DNA from 4 places in the Arthrobacter sp. NicSoilB8 genome. Region 1 is predicted to be linked to each of the others. Evidence: predicted binding sites of a transcription regulator. Region 1 holds the regulator's gene; each other region holds the start of a gene.
The links. The regulator LexA, encoded in region 1, represses DNA repair genes until DNA is damaged. The targets are predictions, from matches to a motif close to TCGAACANNTGTTCGA.
Positions count from the first base shown of each region.

Region 2: LDO15_RS12495 (DUF6504 family protein) is a predicted target of LexA. The motif match lies at 1,891-1,906, and genes of this name have one in related genera.
Region 3: uvrA (excinuclease ABC subunit UvrA) is a predicted target of LexA. The motif match lies at 1,972-1,987, and genes of this name have one in related genera.
Region 4: LDO15_RS13210 (HNH endonuclease signature motif containing protein) is a predicted target of LexA. The motif match lies at 2,620-2,635, and genes of this name have one in related genera.

Region 1 covers NZ_AP024655.1:1,624,211-1,628,421, reverse strand. The annotation lists gene LDO15_RS07280 (histidinol-phosphate transaminase) at 1-791, opposite strand, end outside; gene LDO15_RS07275 (LysM peptidoglycan-binding domain-containing protein) at 860-1,165, opposite strand; gene lexA (transcriptional repressor LexA) at 1,651-2,400, shown strand; gene LDO15_RS07265 (ATP-dependent DNA helicase) at 2,586-4,211, opposite strand, start outside.
Region 2 covers NZ_AP024655.1:2,777,001-2,781,211, forward strand. The annotation lists gene dnaE (DNA polymerase III subunit alpha) at 1-1,423, opposite strand, end outside; gene LDO15_RS12495 (DUF6504 family protein) at 1,420-1,755, opposite strand; gene LDO15_RS12500 (hypothetical protein) at 1,988-2,374, shown strand; gene LDO15_RS12505 (chorismate mutase) at 2,393-2,719, opposite strand; gene LDO15_RS12510 (VOC family protein) at 2,734-3,156, shown strand; gene LDO15_RS12515 (hypothetical protein) at 3,631-4,211, shown strand, end outside.
Region 3 covers NZ_AP024655.1:2,439,508-2,443,718, reverse strand. The annotation lists gene uvrA (excinuclease ABC subunit UvrA) at 1-1,849, opposite strand, end outside; gene LDO15_RS10915 (GntR family transcriptional regulator) at 2,026-2,418, opposite strand; gene LDO15_RS10910 (ABC transporter ATP-binding protein) at 2,415-4,211, opposite strand, start outside.
Region 4 covers NZ_AP024655.1:2,930,727-2,934,937, forward strand. The annotation lists gene LDO15_RS13200 (hypothetical protein) at 1-1,188, shown strand, start outside; gene LDO15_RS13205 (hypothetical protein) at 1,191-2,483, shown strand; gene LDO15_RS13210 (HNH endonuclease signature motif containing protein) at 2,658-4,211, shown strand, end outside.

The DNA of each region.
Region 1 (4,211 bases):
ATGGCGGACAAGTGGTACGGGAGACGGACCAGGCGCAGGGCGTCGGCAACTTCCGGAGCCGCGGCCATGTACCCGAGCCGCGCGCCGGCGAGGGCGAAGGCCTTGCTCATGGTGCGCGAGACGATGAGCCGTTCCCGGCCGGGCAGCAGTGTGAGCGCACTCGGCGTTCCGTCGTGGGCGAACTCGTGGTAGGCCTCGTCGACAATCACGACGGTCTGGCTGGCCTCGCCCGCGTCATAGACGGCCTCGACGACATCAAGTCCGAGACCCGTGCCGGTGGGGTTGTTCGGGGAGCAGAGGAAGACGATGTTCGGCTGAAGTTCCCGGACCTGCCGGGCTGCCGATTCCGCGCTGAGTCCGTAGTCTGCCGCCCGGGCCCCGACGATGTACCCCGTATCCGTGCCGGAGGCCAGCAGCGGGTACATCGAGTAGGTGGGAGGGAAACCGAGAGCGGTCCGGCCGGGGCCGCCGAATGCCTGGAGGATTTGCTGGAGGACCTCGTTGGAACCGTTCGCGGCCCAGATGTTCTCCGCGTCGAGACCGTGGCCGAGGTACTCGGCGAGGGCTTCACGCAATTGCGTGAACTCGCGGTCCGGGTACCGGTTCAGGCCGGCAGCGGCCGCGCTGACTGCTTCAGTAATGGCCGCGCGGACATCGGCCGGAACCCCGTGAGTGTTCTCGTTGACGTTGAGCAGGATGGGGACGTCCAGCTGGGGCGCGCCATAAGGCCGCAGGCCGCGGAGATTGGTTCGAAGGGGCAGTCGGTTGAGGCGCTCAAGCTGGTCAGTCACGTGACCAGTTTAAGTGGTAGCTCGACGGGCCCTGAAACTGTGACGCCTGCGGCAGTACTTACGGGATGCTATTTGGACGGGACAAACAGCTGCTGGCCCGGCATCACGCGCGCAGCATCGAGATTGTTCAGCTGCACGATGTCGGCCACGACGTCGCGGGGATCGCGCTCGGGTGCCACAGACCCCGCAATGGCCCAGAGCGACTCCCCCGGCTGCACCGTCACGGAAACGGTGGGTGTCACGGAGAGCTGGTCCGCCGAATCCGCCGCCTTCGCGGGAGCGTTGAGGAACCCGCTAAACGACAGGATGAACGCCGCCAGCAGGATCAGCGGGACGCCGAAGAAGACGAAGCGCCCACGCCGCGTGAGCCGCATCGGCGGCTGCTTTGGCTGCCGCACCTGCTGCGACCGGGCGGCGGAAGACGCGGCCCCGTAACGACGTGCATTGCCGTGCTGTTCCGTGACGCCGTGAACAAAAGTGCCGTGAAACGCGCTTGCTGCTGACATGAACTGAGCCCTCCTGGACCATACGGTGCCGCCCGGCGTACTCCACGTACTCGCCGCCAACCGGCCAAACCTTCGAACATAGAACCGAACTGTGCAGTCAGTAAGTGAAACTTCGTATCGAACACATATTCGAATGTTGCTTGTTCTGTTTTAGCACTTAGTAACGAACGATGTCGAGACTCGCTAGAACAAATGTTTGAAAAAGCTCTCCGGCTGGCCTACTTTTGAGGGAAGGAACAACCACTGTGAACTCGTTCATAGGCAGTTGATCAGGAGGGTCTGACATTTCAGGCCGGAAGTTCCCGGCGGCAGCAGCCACGGCCACCGGGTGGAACGGAAAGGCGTTGGCGAACATGGCAACTCAAGCCACCGGCGGCAGGGCCACCTCACGGAGCGCCCAGCCCGCACGGACCCCCAAGAGCCTCACCGTCCGGCAGAAGAAAATCCTGGAGACCATCCAGCGCTCCGTCACGGACAACGGCTACCCGCCGTCCATGCGGGAAATCGGCGACACGGTCGGACTCGCCAGCCTGTCGAGTGTGACCCACCAGCTCTCCCAGCTTGAAAAACTTGGCTACCTGCGCCGCGACCCCAAGCGCCCGCGGGCCATGGAAGTGCTCATGCCACTGACCCTGGATGAGGGGACCACATCCATTTCGGGAGTCGAGAAGTCGAGCGGCCTCCGCGCCGTCGGCGGCCTCTCCGTCACCGAACTCGCCAGCGCCACCGACACGGCCATGGTGCCGTTCGTCGGACGCATCGCGGCCGGCGGGCCAATCCTCGCCGACCAGGTGGTGGAGGACGTCATGCCCCTGCCGCGCCAGCTCGTGGGCCACGGCGAACTCTTCATGCTCAAGGTGGCCGGCGACTCGATGATCGATGCCGCCATCTGCGACGGCGACTGGGTGGTTGTCCGCCGCCAGGGCGACGCCGTGAACGGTGACATCGTTGCCGCCCTGCTCGATGACGAGGCCACGGTCAAGACGTTCCGCCAGCGCGACGGCCACACCTGGCTGCTGCCGCAGAACACCCAGTACGAGCCCATCCTCGGCGATCACGCCGTGATCATGGGCAAGGTCGTCTCGGTACTCCGCTCCCTGTAGCCACCACACTCCCTGCAGCCACCACGGACCACATGGCCGATCCGGGTGCTCCGGCCCCCGGCCCTGCCCTAGTGCCGGCCCCGGTCCTGACTCCGGCCCCGCCGGAGTCCTAGTCCTGGCCGGAGTTCTAGTCCTGGCCGGAGTCCTTCGCGAGGCCCGGTCCTGACTCCGGCCCCGCCGGAGTTCTAGTCCTGGCCGGAGTCCTTCGCGAGGCGCTGCAGGGCGGCCACGGCTATCGCAGGGTCGGTGGTGGGCCAGAAGGGCGGAAGCGCTGCGCGGAGGAATCCGCCGTAGCGCTCCGTGGACAGCCGCGAATCCAGCACCGCCACAACACCCTTGTCCGACGTCGAGCGGATCAGCCGTCCGGCCCCCTGCGCGAGGCGGATCGCGGCGTGCGTCGCCGAGACGGACATGAAGCCGTTGCCGCCGGCCTGGGCCACTGCCCGAGAGCGTGCCGTCATGAGCGGATCATCCGGCCGGGGGAACGGAATCCGGTCAATGACCACCAGGCGGCAGGACACCCCGGGAACGTCCACGCCCTGCCACAGTGACATAGTGCCGAACAAGCACGTGTCCGGCTCATCTGCGAACTGCCGCACGAGCGCCGTCATGCTCGACTCCCCCTGGCACAGGATGCTGACGTCCAGCCGGGGCCGCATGGCCTCGGCCGCCTCCTCCGCCGCACGCCGCGAAGAAAACAGGCACAGGGCACCGCCGCCCGAGGCGCGGATCAGCTTCTCGAGTTCGTCCAAGGCCTCGGGGGATGTCCCGCGGCCGGGCTTGGGCAAGTGCCGGGCGACGTAGAGGATGCCCTGCTTGGGATAGTCGAAGGGGGATCCCACGTCGACGCCGGTCCAGCTCGGGGCACCGCTGCCGACGAGGCCGAGGCCTCCGGCGGCAGGCTCGAATGCCGCTCCGATGGCCAGCGTGGCCGAGGTCAGGATCACGGTGTGGTCCGCGAACAGTCCCTCACGCAAACGCCCCGCGACGCTCAACGGGGCAACATTGATCAGGGCCGGCGCGCTCTCGTCCGGCGGGGAGTAGCCCTGCGCCGGGTCGAAGCTGCTGTTGCGGGAGAACCAGACAACTTCGCGGTTTTCGCGCGCGGCCAGGAGGCGTTCGCAGAGTTCCAGAATGACCATCAGGCGTGACCGGGCGAGCTGGCGTCCGCCGTCGGCCGGCGTGGAGCTGTCCCCCTTGGAATCGGACAGCGCGGCGCGGCAGGCGTCGCGCAACTGGTCGATGCAGTCCAGCTGTTCGGTGTTCAGGCCGTTGGGCATCAACCCGCTGGGTACGCCGTCAATGGCCAGTTCCAGGTGCGAGGCGGCATTGTTCAAAGCGTCCACGGTGATGCCCGTGTGCTTCCGGGCTCCGGAGGCGGCGGCGTGCACCATCGCCACGGAGAGCTGGCCGGAGACCGCTCCCGTGACGCGGTCCTGGAGTTCGTGCGCCTCGTCCACCACTACGACGTCGTACTCGGGCAGGACCGCCAAGCCTTCGAAGGCGCTGACGGCGAGCATGGCATGGTTGGTGACGACGACGTCGGCGTCGGCGGCATTTTGCCGCGCCAGTTCGCTGAAGCACTCGGCCGCGAGCGGGCACTTCTGGGCTCCGAGGCACTCCATGGAGGTGACCGAGACCTGGCGCCAGGCGCGGTCCGTGACACCCGGCATGAGCTCGTCCCGGTCCCCCGTCGCCGTCTCCTCGGCCCATTCACGCAGGCGGACTACCTCCTTGCCGAGCTGGGAGGACGGGCCGCCGAGCGCGGCGGCGAAGTGCGGCACGGACGTGTCCTCACCGAGGGAGAACAG
Region 2 (4,211 bases), 1.2 Mb from region 1:
CGTCACGCACGGCACCGCGAGCGCGGTAGCCGTTCTGCATGCTCATCAGCGTGACCCGTTCGGCGCCGAAGCGCTCAAAGATCTTCCGGTAGACGTTGTGCCGTTCGGCGCTTTCAACGTCTATGTCGATGTCGGGCAGGGTGGCGCGGTCACGGGAGAGGAAGCGTTCGAAGATGAGGTCGTGCTGGAGCGGGTTCACCTGGCTGATGTCGATCAGGTAGTTGACCAGGCTGGAGGCGCCCGAACCGCGGGCGGCGGCCCGGACGCCCAGGGCCAGGATCATACGGGAGACCTCGGCGACGGTCAGGAAATAGGAGGCGAAGCCCAGCGAGTCGATGATCCGGAGCTCGTGCTTCAGGCGGTCCCGCATCTGCCGTTCCTGTTGCCCGGAGATGCCCGGGAAGCGGCGGCCGATGCCGGCCTCACAGCGCAGGGTCAGCTCGGCGAGCGCGTCGCCGGCGATCCCGATCACGGACGCTTCCGGAACCACTGGCTGCTTCCACCCCATGTCGGCTACGGGATCCATGCGGCAGCGGTCCGCGAGCGCCTCGGTCTGGGCGAGGAGCCGGTTGAGGTCCGTCGTGCCGTAGCCGGCGGCGTGGATGATCTCCTGGCCCAGCTGCAGCATCCGGGCCGCTGATTTGAGCCAGCCCTGCCCGTTGGGCTGCAGCAGCGGGGCGGCGGAGAGCTCGGGGAGGGATTTGAGCGTCCGCGCCGAGTCCAGCACATCGGCGGTGGCCGCGCCGTCCTCGGCGACATACCGCACGGCGTTGCTCAGCACGGCGGGCACCCCGTGTTCCGCGGCGAGTTTGAGCATGCGCACCGCGTGGGCGGTGCTCAGCGGCTCCCCGGGCGGACTCAGCTGGGATACCACTTCCGCTGCCAGCGTCCCGGGGGGCAGGGCGTCCAGCCAGCGTTTGAACAAGGTGCGGGGGCGCAGGTATCTCCGGCCGCTCATGGCGCGGCCGACGTCGGAGTCCGGGCCGATCAGGACCGTCAGGACCGGCTGGAGGGTTTCCGGGTCCACCGTGCGGGAGGCCAGCTCCGCCCGGGTGACGGCCACCGGCACCGCTCCCCCGGCTTTGCCCGTAGTGCGGGCGTGGGCGTCGGAGATCAGCCGGCACAGCGCCCGGTAGCCGGCGCCGTTGTTGTGGCCGTGCGCGAGCACGACGACGCGTCCCCCGAGCTGGGTGCGGAGGTCGCCGTCGTCGTCAAAGACCGCGAGGTCCACGCCGACGATCGCGTCCAGCCCGGCGGCCATGCACGCCTTCAGGTGCTTGACGGTTCCGTACAGGCCGTCGCGGTCCGTGCAGGCCAGCGCGGTGGCGCCGTCGGCGGCCGCGGCCGCGGCCAGTTCCTCCGGCCACGAGACGCCGTAGTGGGCGCTGAAGGCGGTGGAGACGTGCAGGTGGGTGAAGTTCATGCTGTTTCGGGCTTCCGCAGGGGCTTCAGGGCGTCGTGGATCCGCAGGAGCCGCCACCGGCCGCTGCCGATGTGCCGGCTCAGGTCCAGGGTGAGGGTGGATTCCGCGGTGTCTTCCCCGGCGGCGCGCACCTGGACCCGCCAGATCTCATGGTCGACCAGGCCCGGACCGCTCCCTATCGGCGCCCGGGCTTCCTCCGTCCACCACTGGCGGCGTTCATACCAGCGGACGGGTTCCGCACAGACCGTGTAGCGCCGGCCCGCCCAGTCCAGGCGCAGTGGCTGCCCGGAGGGCGTGCAGGCAACATCGACGGACTCGCTGAACATCCCCACATTGCCTCCCGCGCCGTCCGCATGCCGCCGGCCCTGTCCGTGCCGGCGATCCCCTGCTGGATCTCAGTTAGCTGATCCTTGCCAACCAGAACCAAGACCAACCAGAACCGGGCTCAACCAAAAGCAGGTTCATATTCGAACATATATTCGAATAAATACAGTCTACGTCGGGGAGGCGACAAAACCCAGTTCAGGGGTGGACGGACGCTGGTGCAGGTAGCAGGATTGAGCCATGAGCTCCCACAACGCACTCCTGAAGCACGTAAGCATCGCCGCCAAGGATTCAATCTTGGTGGCGACTTTTGATATAGACGGAAACATTCCCGGCCAGGGCGCCTATGTGGTGGGGCTCCTGGCGGCAACCCCTGACTATTCCCACCAGCGCAGAATGGGGATCGAGTTCATGAACGGCGAGGCCGTTTCCTTCTACTGCTTCAGCCATGACGGCACGGAGGAGAATTTCGATCTCAAGGGGGTTGAGCATTCGGGCAACACCATTACCGGCCATTTCCCCCTCACCACGGTGCTGGGGCTGCCAAAGGGCCACCTCATGACGGCGTTCAGCGACGCCGACGGCCGCGAGTACCAGGCCAACGTGCCAGTCGAAGAGGCCCTCTAAGCCCCTCCCCAGCAACTCCTACGTGCTGGACTTGTACACTTCCAGCTCGAGGGTGATGAAGGCATCGATCATGGCCCGGTAGGTCTTTTCGACGAGCTCGACGTCGATGTCCTTCTTTTCCGCCGTGGCGCGGACGTGTTCGATGACGCGCTCCACGCGCCCGGGTGCACGGACCTCAGCGCTGTCCGCCTTGAGGGTTCCGGCGATCCGGATCAGCCGTTCGCGGCGTCCGATCAGGGTCACGATCTGCTCGTCCACCTCGTCAACAGCCACCCTCACGGCAGCGAGCTGTTCCCGGTCGGCCTGGGCGGTCTTGTCGTCTGCGTGATTTGTGGGCATGTGCATGACAGTATCGAAAGATGCAGCCACGAGTCGACTTAATTTCGCTGGGTGTCCGCAGTGTTGACGCCTCACGCCGCTTCTACGTTGATGGCCTCGGATGGCCCGTCCACCGGGAAGTCCCCGGCGAGGTGCTCTTCATCCAGGTCAACCACGGCCTCCTCCTCTCGCTCTGGGACGCGGGCCAGATGCAGTCCGAAGCGGCCACCGATCCCCCTGCCGGCATTGCGTCCATCACACTGAGCCACAACCTTGCCAGCACGGCGGAAGTCGACTGGGTGATGGCCGAGGCCGAGTCCGCCGGAGCCCTCATCGTCGCGGCACCGAAGACCCAGCCCTGGGGCGGTTACACCGGCTACTTCGCCGATCCCGACGGCTACCGCTGGGAGGTCGCCTTCAACCCCGGCTGGGCGGTCGACGGCGGCGGCAAAGTGACACTGTGAACAAGGCAGTAAACACGTAAGGTGAGGTCGCGCGCAGGGTGTGTCGATCACACCATGCCCTCTACAAAGCCAGCAGGAAAGACACCGACGTCCGGACCTGGCTCAAGTCCACTGCCTCAGCACCAGAGGCCTCCATAGCAGGTTTCAATGCTCAGGCTGCATGTTCTTCAGGCCGAACTGTCAATGGCGCACCAGAACATTATGCGGCTCCGGCATGAACTTGACCGCCGAACGCCGTGCCGCAACTCTCTGATCTCTCCAGTCCCGGGTCTCCGCCGAAACAAGCCCCTACTGACTTCCGCCCCGTTAGTGAGCCCGGACAGGCCGGCGTTAAGATCACGCAAATATCCGGGATTCCGGCATATGGAAAGCGTTAAGGCCCGTTCCGTTGAGGTTTCGGCGGTGGTGTCATAAGACACGAGGACACTGCGGCCACTGTGGTCGCGGTCAGATCCTCGGCAGGAGCAAACCAGAATGAACACCAAATCCCGGCGGATACCGGACGCATCGAGTCTTCCGGTCACAGGCGGCACGAACCGGGATTTCATCGCTGTCGATGACAGCGGGGACTTTTCCTACCACCGGTCCGAAGGGGAACTGCTGGCGGCCTTTGAATACGTCGGGGAAGCTGCGTGCATCATCGACCGCAACGGAAGCGCCTACCGCCTGGCCCTGGATCCTAACCGCCGCCTGATTCTTGGGCCCTCGATCGGACCGGTGGAATTCCATTGGCTCCGCCACGCCTGGACGGACGCGCAAAACGCACACCCTGAAGGACACCGGATCCGGCGCTTCTACCCCGTTACCAGGGACGAAGCGGTGACGGCCCTGTTCGAAACCCTCGCCTTGGAACACGGGCCAGAGACGGCCGAGGGTTCATGGTTTCTTGACATCAACGGCGTTGCATCACACCCAAGCAATCTGGAGGAGATCGACCGCCTGCTCACACACCAGGACCTGCTGAAGCAGCGTGTCCGCGTGAAAGACCCCTTCGGACACACCTACCGGCCGTTGCGGCGCCGCAGACACTGGTACCTGCGGGCAAGTGCAGGATC
Region 3 (4,211 bases), 820 kb from region 1:
GCTTCTTGTCGTACTTGCGCCGCTTCTTCGGGATCTCAATTTTCTTCCGGCCTGCGAGGTAGTCGCCGGTCAGCGAGTCCGTATTTTCCAGCAGCGCCTGGTAGGAACCGGAATGGACCACCATGCCGCCGTGCTCGCCGGCGCCCGGTCCGATGTCCACTACCCAGTCGGCCTCCTGGATGGTGTCCTCGTCATGCTCCACCACGATCAGGGTGTTGCCGAGGTCCCGGAGCCGGGTGAGCGTTTCAATCAGGCGGCGGTTGTCGCGCTGGTGCAGGCCGATGGACGGCTCGTCCAGGACGTAGAGAACGCCGACCAGGCCGGAGCCGATCTGCGTGGCAAGCCGGATGCGCTGCGCCTCGCCGCCGGACAGGGTCCCGGACGGACGTTCCAGGTTCAGGTACTCGAGCCCGACGTCGAGCAGGAAGGTCAGCCGGGCCTGGATTTCCTTGAGGACCTGGTGGGCGATCTGGGCTTCGCGCCCGGTCAGGACGAGGTTGTCGAGGAAGTGCGCGCATTCGCGCATGGGCAGCGCCGCGACCTCGGCGATCGACTTGCCGTTGATCAGCACCGAGAGCGACGCGGGGTTCAGCCGTGCGCCGTTACAGGCCGGGCACGGGACCTGGCGCATATATTCCTCGTAGCGGTCACGCGCCGAGTCGGAATCGGTTTCGCCGTGCTTGCGGTGGACGTACTGCACCACGCCCTCGAAGCCGGTGCTGTACTTGCGTTCCCGGCCGAAGCGGTTCCGGTACTGCACCACCACCTTGTGGTCCTTGCCGTGCAGCACCGTCTGCCGGACATCGGCGTCGAGCTTCTCCCACGCCGTCGTCATGGAGAAGCCGAGCTCCTTGGCGAGGCCGCCGAGCAGCCGGTTCCAGTACTCGGTGGTGGCGGTGCCCAGCGACCACGGCGCGATGGCGCCCTCCGCAAGCGAGAGCTCCGGGTTCGGGATGATGAGTTCCTCGTCCACTTCGAGCTTGGTGCCGATGCCGCTGCAGGCGGTGCAGGCGCCGAAGGGGTTGTTGAAGGAAAAGGAGCGCGGCTCGATTTCGTCTATGGCGAGCGGGTGCTCGTTGGGGCAGGCAAGGTGTTCGGAGAACGCCCTGATCCGCTCGGGGTCATCCGCGTCGAGGTCGACGAATTCGGCGAGGACACGGCCCTCGGCCAGGCCAAGGGCGGTTTCGACGGAGTCGGTCAGGCGCTGGCTGATGCCTTCCTTGACCACGAGGCGGTCTACCACCACTTCGATGGTGTGCTTGAACTGCTTGCCCAGCTTCGGCGGATCGCTCAGCTGGACGAGCTCGCCGTCCACACGGGCCCGGGAGTAGCCCTTGGCGGTGAGTTCCTTGAAGAGGTCGACGAACTCGCCCTTGCGGCCGCGGACCACGGGTGCCAGCACCTGGAAGCGTGTGCCGTCCGGGAGCTCGAGCAGCTGGTCCACGATCTGCTGCGGGGTCTGCTTCGTCACGGGCTCACCGCAGACGGGGCAATGCGGCCGGCCAACACGGGCCCAGAGCAGGCGCATGTAGTCGTAGATCTCGGTGATGGTGCCGACGGTCGAGCGCGGGTTCTTGCTTGTGGACTTCTGGTCGATGGACACCGCCGGCGAGAGTCCTTCGATGAAGTCGACGTCGGGCTTGTCCACCTGGCCGAGGAACTGCCGGGCGTAGGCCGAGAGCGATTCAACGTACCGGCGCTGGCCTTCGGCGAAGATGGTGTCGAACGCCAGGGAGGACTTGCCGGACCCGGACAGGCCGGTGAAGACGATCATGGCATCGCGCGGCAGGTCGAGGTCGACGTTGCGCAGGTTGTGCTCGCGGGCCCCCTTGACCACCAGCCGTGTCATGTCCGGGCGTTTGACCGCGGGACGGGACGGGACGGCCTCACGGGCTGCCAGCGGTTCGATGGCGGACTGGACTTCAACGGCTGGATCTTCAGCTACAGCTTTAGGCACGAATCTAATGCTAATCGAAAACTTCTTCGAAAAACTATTCCGAGCGCCGCGGGGCGGCCCCGGATGTGCTAGTGCCGGTCGTAAGCGGCGGCCAGCAGCTGCACCGCCTCGGCGAAGCTCGCGCCCTGCGCCTTGGCGGCCGCGGCGAACTCGGCGGCGGCGGCAGACAGCGAGCTCCAGGCGGCGTCGCGGGCGCAGACCACCGTGCCGTTCCGGCCCCGCGTCACCACGACGCCGGCCGCCTCCAGTTCCTTGTAGGCGCGCGCCACCGTGTGGGGTGCCACGCCCAGTTCGCCGGCGAGGCTCCGCACCGCCGGCAGCCTCGTGCCGGGTGCGAGTGTGCCGTTGTCGGCGCGTTCAATGACGTAGAGCCGGAGCTGTTCGAAAAGCGGGACGGAGCTGGCCGGATTGGTCCGCCAGGCACCGGGGAAACGCTCCCCCGCGGTGTCGGCGGGGCTCACAGTTCCGGCTCCGGGGCGGCAGCCACCTGTTCGCGACCGGCGAACTGTGCCGCATACAAATCCTTGTAGAGCCCGCTCCTGGCCAGCAGCTGCTGGTGGGTTCCGTGTTCAACGATCCGTCCGTGGTCCATGACGAGAATTAGATCAGCGTCACGCACCGTGGACAAACGGTGTGCGATCACGAAGCTAGTGTGACCTTGCCGCAGCCGCTCCATTGCGTGCCGGATCTGCACCTCGGTGCGGCTGTCAACGGAACTCGTCGCCTCGTCCAGCACCAGGATGCTGCGCCCCGCGAGCTGCGCCCGCGCGATCGAGACCAGCTGGCGCTGCCCCCGGCTCAGGGAGTCGCCGTCGTTGCCGAGCATCGTGGCGTAGCCGGCCGGCAGGGACCGGACAAACTGGTCCACGTGGCTGGCCCGGGCCGCCTCGACGATGTCGGCGTCGGAGGCCCCGGGCCGGCCGTACTCGATGTTCTCCCTGATGCTGCCGGTGAACAGCCAGGCGTCCTGCAGCACCGTTCCAAAGATGGACCGCAGCTCGTCCCGCGGGATGCCGGCAATGTCGGTTGAGTCCACCAGGATCCGCCCGGAGTCGAGCTCATAGAAGCGCATCAGGAGGTTCACCACGGTGGTCTTGCCCGCCCCGGTGTGTCCCACGATGGCCACAGTCTGGCCCGGCTCCACCGTGAAGGAAAGGTCCTGCACCACGGGGGTCCCGGGGCTGTAGCTGAAGCTAACGTGCTCGAAAGTGACACGGCCCGCCACCGTGCCCGGATGCGGTGGCACATGGGCGCCGCGTCCGTTCGGGGATTTGCGCCCGTTAGGGGATTTGCGCTGGCCGGTGGATTTGAGCGCGCCAGGGATTCTTCGCGGAGCACCTGCGCCGCGGTGCTTGCCGGCGCCGTTTGCTGAACCGGCCGGCACCCCGGTGTCCGGCGGGATCTCCGGAGCGTCGAGCAGCTCAAACACACGCTCCGCGGAGGCCAGGCAGGACTGCAGGAGGGTCAGCATCCCGCCGATCTGGCCCATCGGCTGGCTGAACAGGCGGGAGAACTGAATGAAGGCCTGGATGCCGCCGATCGTCATGGCCCCCGCCGTCACCTGGAGCGCCCCCACAACAGCCACCGCAACGTAGTTGAGGTTGGCGACAAACACCATCAGCGGCTGGACAATGCCGGACAGGTATTGGGCGCGGGCACTGGAACGCGTCAGCTTGTCGTTGCAGTCCCGGAAGCTCGCCGCCGACTCCTCCTGCCGGCCGAAGGCCTTGACCACTTCGTGACCGGTGAAGAGTTCCTCGAGTTGGGCGTGCATGGCTCCTGTGCTGCTCCACTGCTCCGTGAAGTGCGCCTGGGAATGCCGGGCCACCATGACAGTGATGAAAGTGGACACGGGCACGGACAGGACCGCGATCAGTGCCAGCAGCGGCGAGAGCCACAGCATCATGGCGAGTGCGGCGGAGAGCATCAGGACCGACATGATCAGCTGGTTAAGGAGCTGGTTGAGGGCCTGCGAGATGTTGTCGACGTCGTTCGTGGCCCGGCTGAGCACCTCGCCGCGGCGCTGTTCCTCGAAATGGCTGGACGGCAGCACATGAAGCTTTTTTTCCACGGCGCCGCGGAGCCCGTAGCTGAGCCGCTGAACGGCGGTGGCCGTCAGGGCGCCCTGGATCCAGCTGAACAGCGACGCCCCGACGTACATGGCGGAAACCGCCAGTAGCCGTCCCGCCAGCACCTGTTCATCGAGGGAACCGCCCAGGAAACCCGAAACGACGACGTCGGTGGCCTCACCCAG
Region 4 (4,211 bases), 1.3 Mb from region 1:
GGTGAGTCCACCGGCCGTGGCGCAGCACTGAGGTCCGCGATCGGATCCCCCCGCACCCCGGACGCATTCCTGAAAGCGGTCGAACCACACGATCGGGGGGCGTGCTTCGTCGCCGCCGTCTTTGACGCGTTCATTGACACCTACAAAGCGCAGATCGCCGATCTTCGGCGTATCGCCAGTGCGGGCACCGGCATCCTCCCGCCGGGTGCGCTCCCACCAGACTTGGTCAAACGCGTCACCGCCACGGCGGCGATGAATGCCGACAGGTTCATGGAAATGGTGGTCCGGGCGTTCGAATACCTCCCCGTCGTCGACGTGACTTTCGGTGATGTCGTCCGGGCGATCGTCACCTCTGACCGGGAACTCTACCCCGATGACGTCGCACATCTCAGGGCAATTCTTGTCGAGGCATTCCGTCGGCGCGGGATCTACCCTCCGGGGGTGACCTCCCTTGCTGACGAGTCCCTCGTCTGGTCCAAACCGCCCCTGGACCTGAACCTCCGGGGTGGGATCAACGCCGTCGACCTGGCACCCCTCATCTTGGAAGCAACCCTCGATCTTGACACAGGCAGTACCGTCTATTTCGCCGACGACCCCGCCACCACTCCGTCCTCAGGGGAAGATGCCCCCGGGCGGGCGGTCCCCGAGCATTTGAGTTCACAGCCCGATAGCAGGCGTCTTCGGAAACTCATTCACAACTGGGGTGTGGAACACGCCTACGAACTAGGCCTGGACAAAGCCGCAGGGAAGATCGAGATAGTCAGCGCCCGTGTCGTCTACCTCCGGGCCTCTGACGGGCAACCCCGGCCGATCGTCTCCATCCAGTTCGCCCAACGTCGAGACGACCTGAAAGATCAGCGAACCGACGAGGCCGGTTCGCAGATCCCACGATCTCAACGTGCAGCCGTTCGCGCCGGCACAACTGTGATCGCCCGCGTGGACGGCCGGGTCGAATTCCTCGTCACCAAACCGTTGCCGCTTTCGGACCGCGCGAAGCTCGACGATCTGTCGCGGGACCTCAAAGAGTGCGCCCTCGCATTCGATAGGGCTGGCACCGAACGGCTGGGGTCGATCCGCGACTGGATGGGCGACGTCGAAGACATGGATGCGCTCTCGGCATGGACCGTCGAACCCGCAACGCTCCGGTTGTCTTTCGCTCGCCTGCACGCCGGCCAGGACGGAGCCTGAGAATGCCAGCTCCCTCAGTCACCGTCCGCATGTACGACGTCGGCTTCGGCGACGCCTTCCTGACCACCGTCAAACGGGACGATCAGGCCTGGCGGATGCTGGTGGACTGCGGCGTCCACAGCCAGGGCAAGGCGCGGCCCCTCCTCGACGTCGTTCATGCGATCATCGCCGACCTCACCGAGGCGGCCGCGCCAGGAACACCACCCACCCTCGATGTGGTCGTGGCAACTCACCACCATGCCGACCACATCACAGGATTCGCTTACGACGATTGGGAAAAGGTCCGCGTCGGCGAAGTCTGGGTGCCGTTCGTCGAGGACGATTCCGACGACGATGCCAGGGTTCTGAAGAGCGGGCTCGCTCGCGCCGCGAGAAGCTTGAACGCCCTGATCGGCCGTGCGGCCGCCGCACTAAACGACGAAGCACGAACCCTGGCTCTGGGGGTTGCCAGCGCCCTGGCCTTGAACTCGCTCGGAAATGAAGACGCCATGGACCGCCTGCTCGGACGCAACGGCAAACACTTCTTCAACGTCCCGAAGGTACGGTACCTCCCGGACAAGTTCGCCCAGCTCAACGTCATCCGCACATCGGTGCCGGGCGTCAACGTACACGTCCTCGGACCATCCCGTGACCCTGATCAGCTCAAACGGATGAACCCTCCCGCGTCGGCCCGCTGGCTCGCCTTGCAACAGGCCCTGGATGCCGAATCCGCGAGCGGCTCCGCTGGCGACCAGACACCGGCCAAGCCACTCTTCGACGGGATCTTTAGTGTCACGCCAGACGACGTCACTCGCGACATCGGCATCGAACTCGTCAGCGCTCTGGCAACACTCAACCTCAAGACGCTCCTCGACGACGCGAACGAACTTCTGGCGGCGGCTTCCATCCTCGAGCGGTCCGTCAACAACACCAGCGTCTTCCTTGTTCTGGACGTCGTCGGCACCAGGCTCGTCTTCGTGGGCGACTCGCAACAGGGCGCCTGGGAGCATGTCCTGCAAGACCCTTCGGCTCGCGCCCTCGTCTCAGACCCTGCGTTCTACAAGATCGGCCACCACGGCTCCCACAACGCCACACCGCGGGACTACGTCACCAACGCCATCGGCAATCACGGAACCTACGCGATGCTCCCCTACGGGAAAGTCGAGCAATGGGGCGACATCCCCAACGAGAATCTGCTGGCCGCATTCACCGCCATGAACGCCCACATCGTCCGGGCTGATGCCCCAGTCGCCGACGCCAGGGTTCACGTCGGACCCGACAACCTATGGTGCGAGATCACTTTCCCGGCGAATTGAATGACGCCCGACCTCTCAGAGGAACCGGGCGAGCCTGAGCTCTCCAGATCACCGTTGCGGAGCGTGAGACCGTCAACAGCAGCCTCAACGTCGCCTGGCGCCACCAACCACGAGAGAAATCCGGTTCAGCCCCATTTCGTACATATTGTCGGTGGCTCGCGAGATGATCGAGGCATGGATAACACGGCGGCGTGGGGTGCGGAAAGCAGGGAGGCCCTGGCGGCCGTCGCCGCGTCTGCTGCCGCGCTTGTTGCCGGAGTTGCTGCTTTCACGGGCGCCGGTGCCGGCCTCGGAACCGTTGCCGGCCCGGCTGATCCGCCCGGCGCCGACCGGCCGCACAACGGGGATCCGCTGCGCAAGGTGAATCCGCTGCGCAACGCCGATTCACTGGACGATGCCGATCTGTTCCAGCCCGCCGGCCCGCGCAACGCTGATCCTTTGCGGGACGCGGATCCGCTACACAACGCCGATCCGTTGCGGGGCTCTGATCCGTTGCGGGATGTGGCGGAGGGGTGTCTGGACGGGTTGGCCGGGGTGGCGCGGCTGGAGGCCCGGATGGCGGCGTTGAAGGTGCGTCTGGCCGCGGACTATCTGCGGGCGGCCACGGCCCTGGCGGCCCCGGCGGCGTCCCCGCGGGAGCACACCGTGCAGGAAATGGCGCTGGTCGCCGAGGTCGCGGGTGTCCTGACCGTGAGCGAACGCGCCGCCGGGGCCCTGCTCGCCGAGGCCCACGCCCTGACCACGGCGCTGCCGCTGACCCTGGCCGCGTTGGGCGCCGGGACGATCTCCTGGGCCCACGCCCGGGTCATTATCGACGAAACCCAGAACCTGGACCGGGCCGGGGCGGCCGGGCTGGAGGCGCACTTCCTGGACCCCGGCGCCCCGGACCCGGCCCGGGGCTGCCCGGCCGGGGAGCTCACGGCGTCCCGGTTCCGGGCCAAGGCCCGCACCTGGCGCGAACGCCACCACCGGGACAGCCTCGAGGCCCGCCACGCCCGAAGCGCCGCGGACCGGCGGGTCGAGTACGTCCCGGACCGGGACGGCATGGCCTGGCTCTCGGCCTACCTCCCGGCCGACACCGCCGCCGGGATCTGGGACCGGGCCACCACGGCCGCCCGCGCCCTCCAGGGCCCGGACGAGGCCCGCACCCTGGCCCAGCTCCGCGCCGACATCACCGCCACCTGGCTCCTCACCACCACCACCAGTCCCGGCGGGAACACCGGCACCGGGACCACCGGCGACGGCATGGCCAACTGCGGGCCGGCCGGCACCACCACCGGCACCGGCCGGGCCGGCGGACCGGACACCGGCACGGGCATGGGCGGGTGTGTGGGTGGGGGTGTGCCGTCGCCGCGGGCGCAGGTCCTGGTCACCGTCCCGGTCCTGTCCCTGCTCGGCGTCACCGGGGAACCGGCCGTCCTGGACGGGTACGGGCCGATCCCGCCGTCGATGGCCCGGCGTCTGGTCGCCGAGGGCGCCGGGTCCTTCTACCGGGTCCTGGTTGACCCGCGGGACGGTGCCCCGCTGGAAATCGGCCGGAGCAGCTACCGGGTCACCAAGGCCCAGCGGCACTGGCTCCGGCTCCGCGACAGCCACTGCACGTTCACGGGCTGTAACAACCACTCCCTGGACAACGACGCGGACCACCTGCTGGCCTGGGCCGACGGCGGCACCACCGGCATCGCCAACCTGGGCCAGCCCTGCCCCAAACACCACCGCCTCAAACAC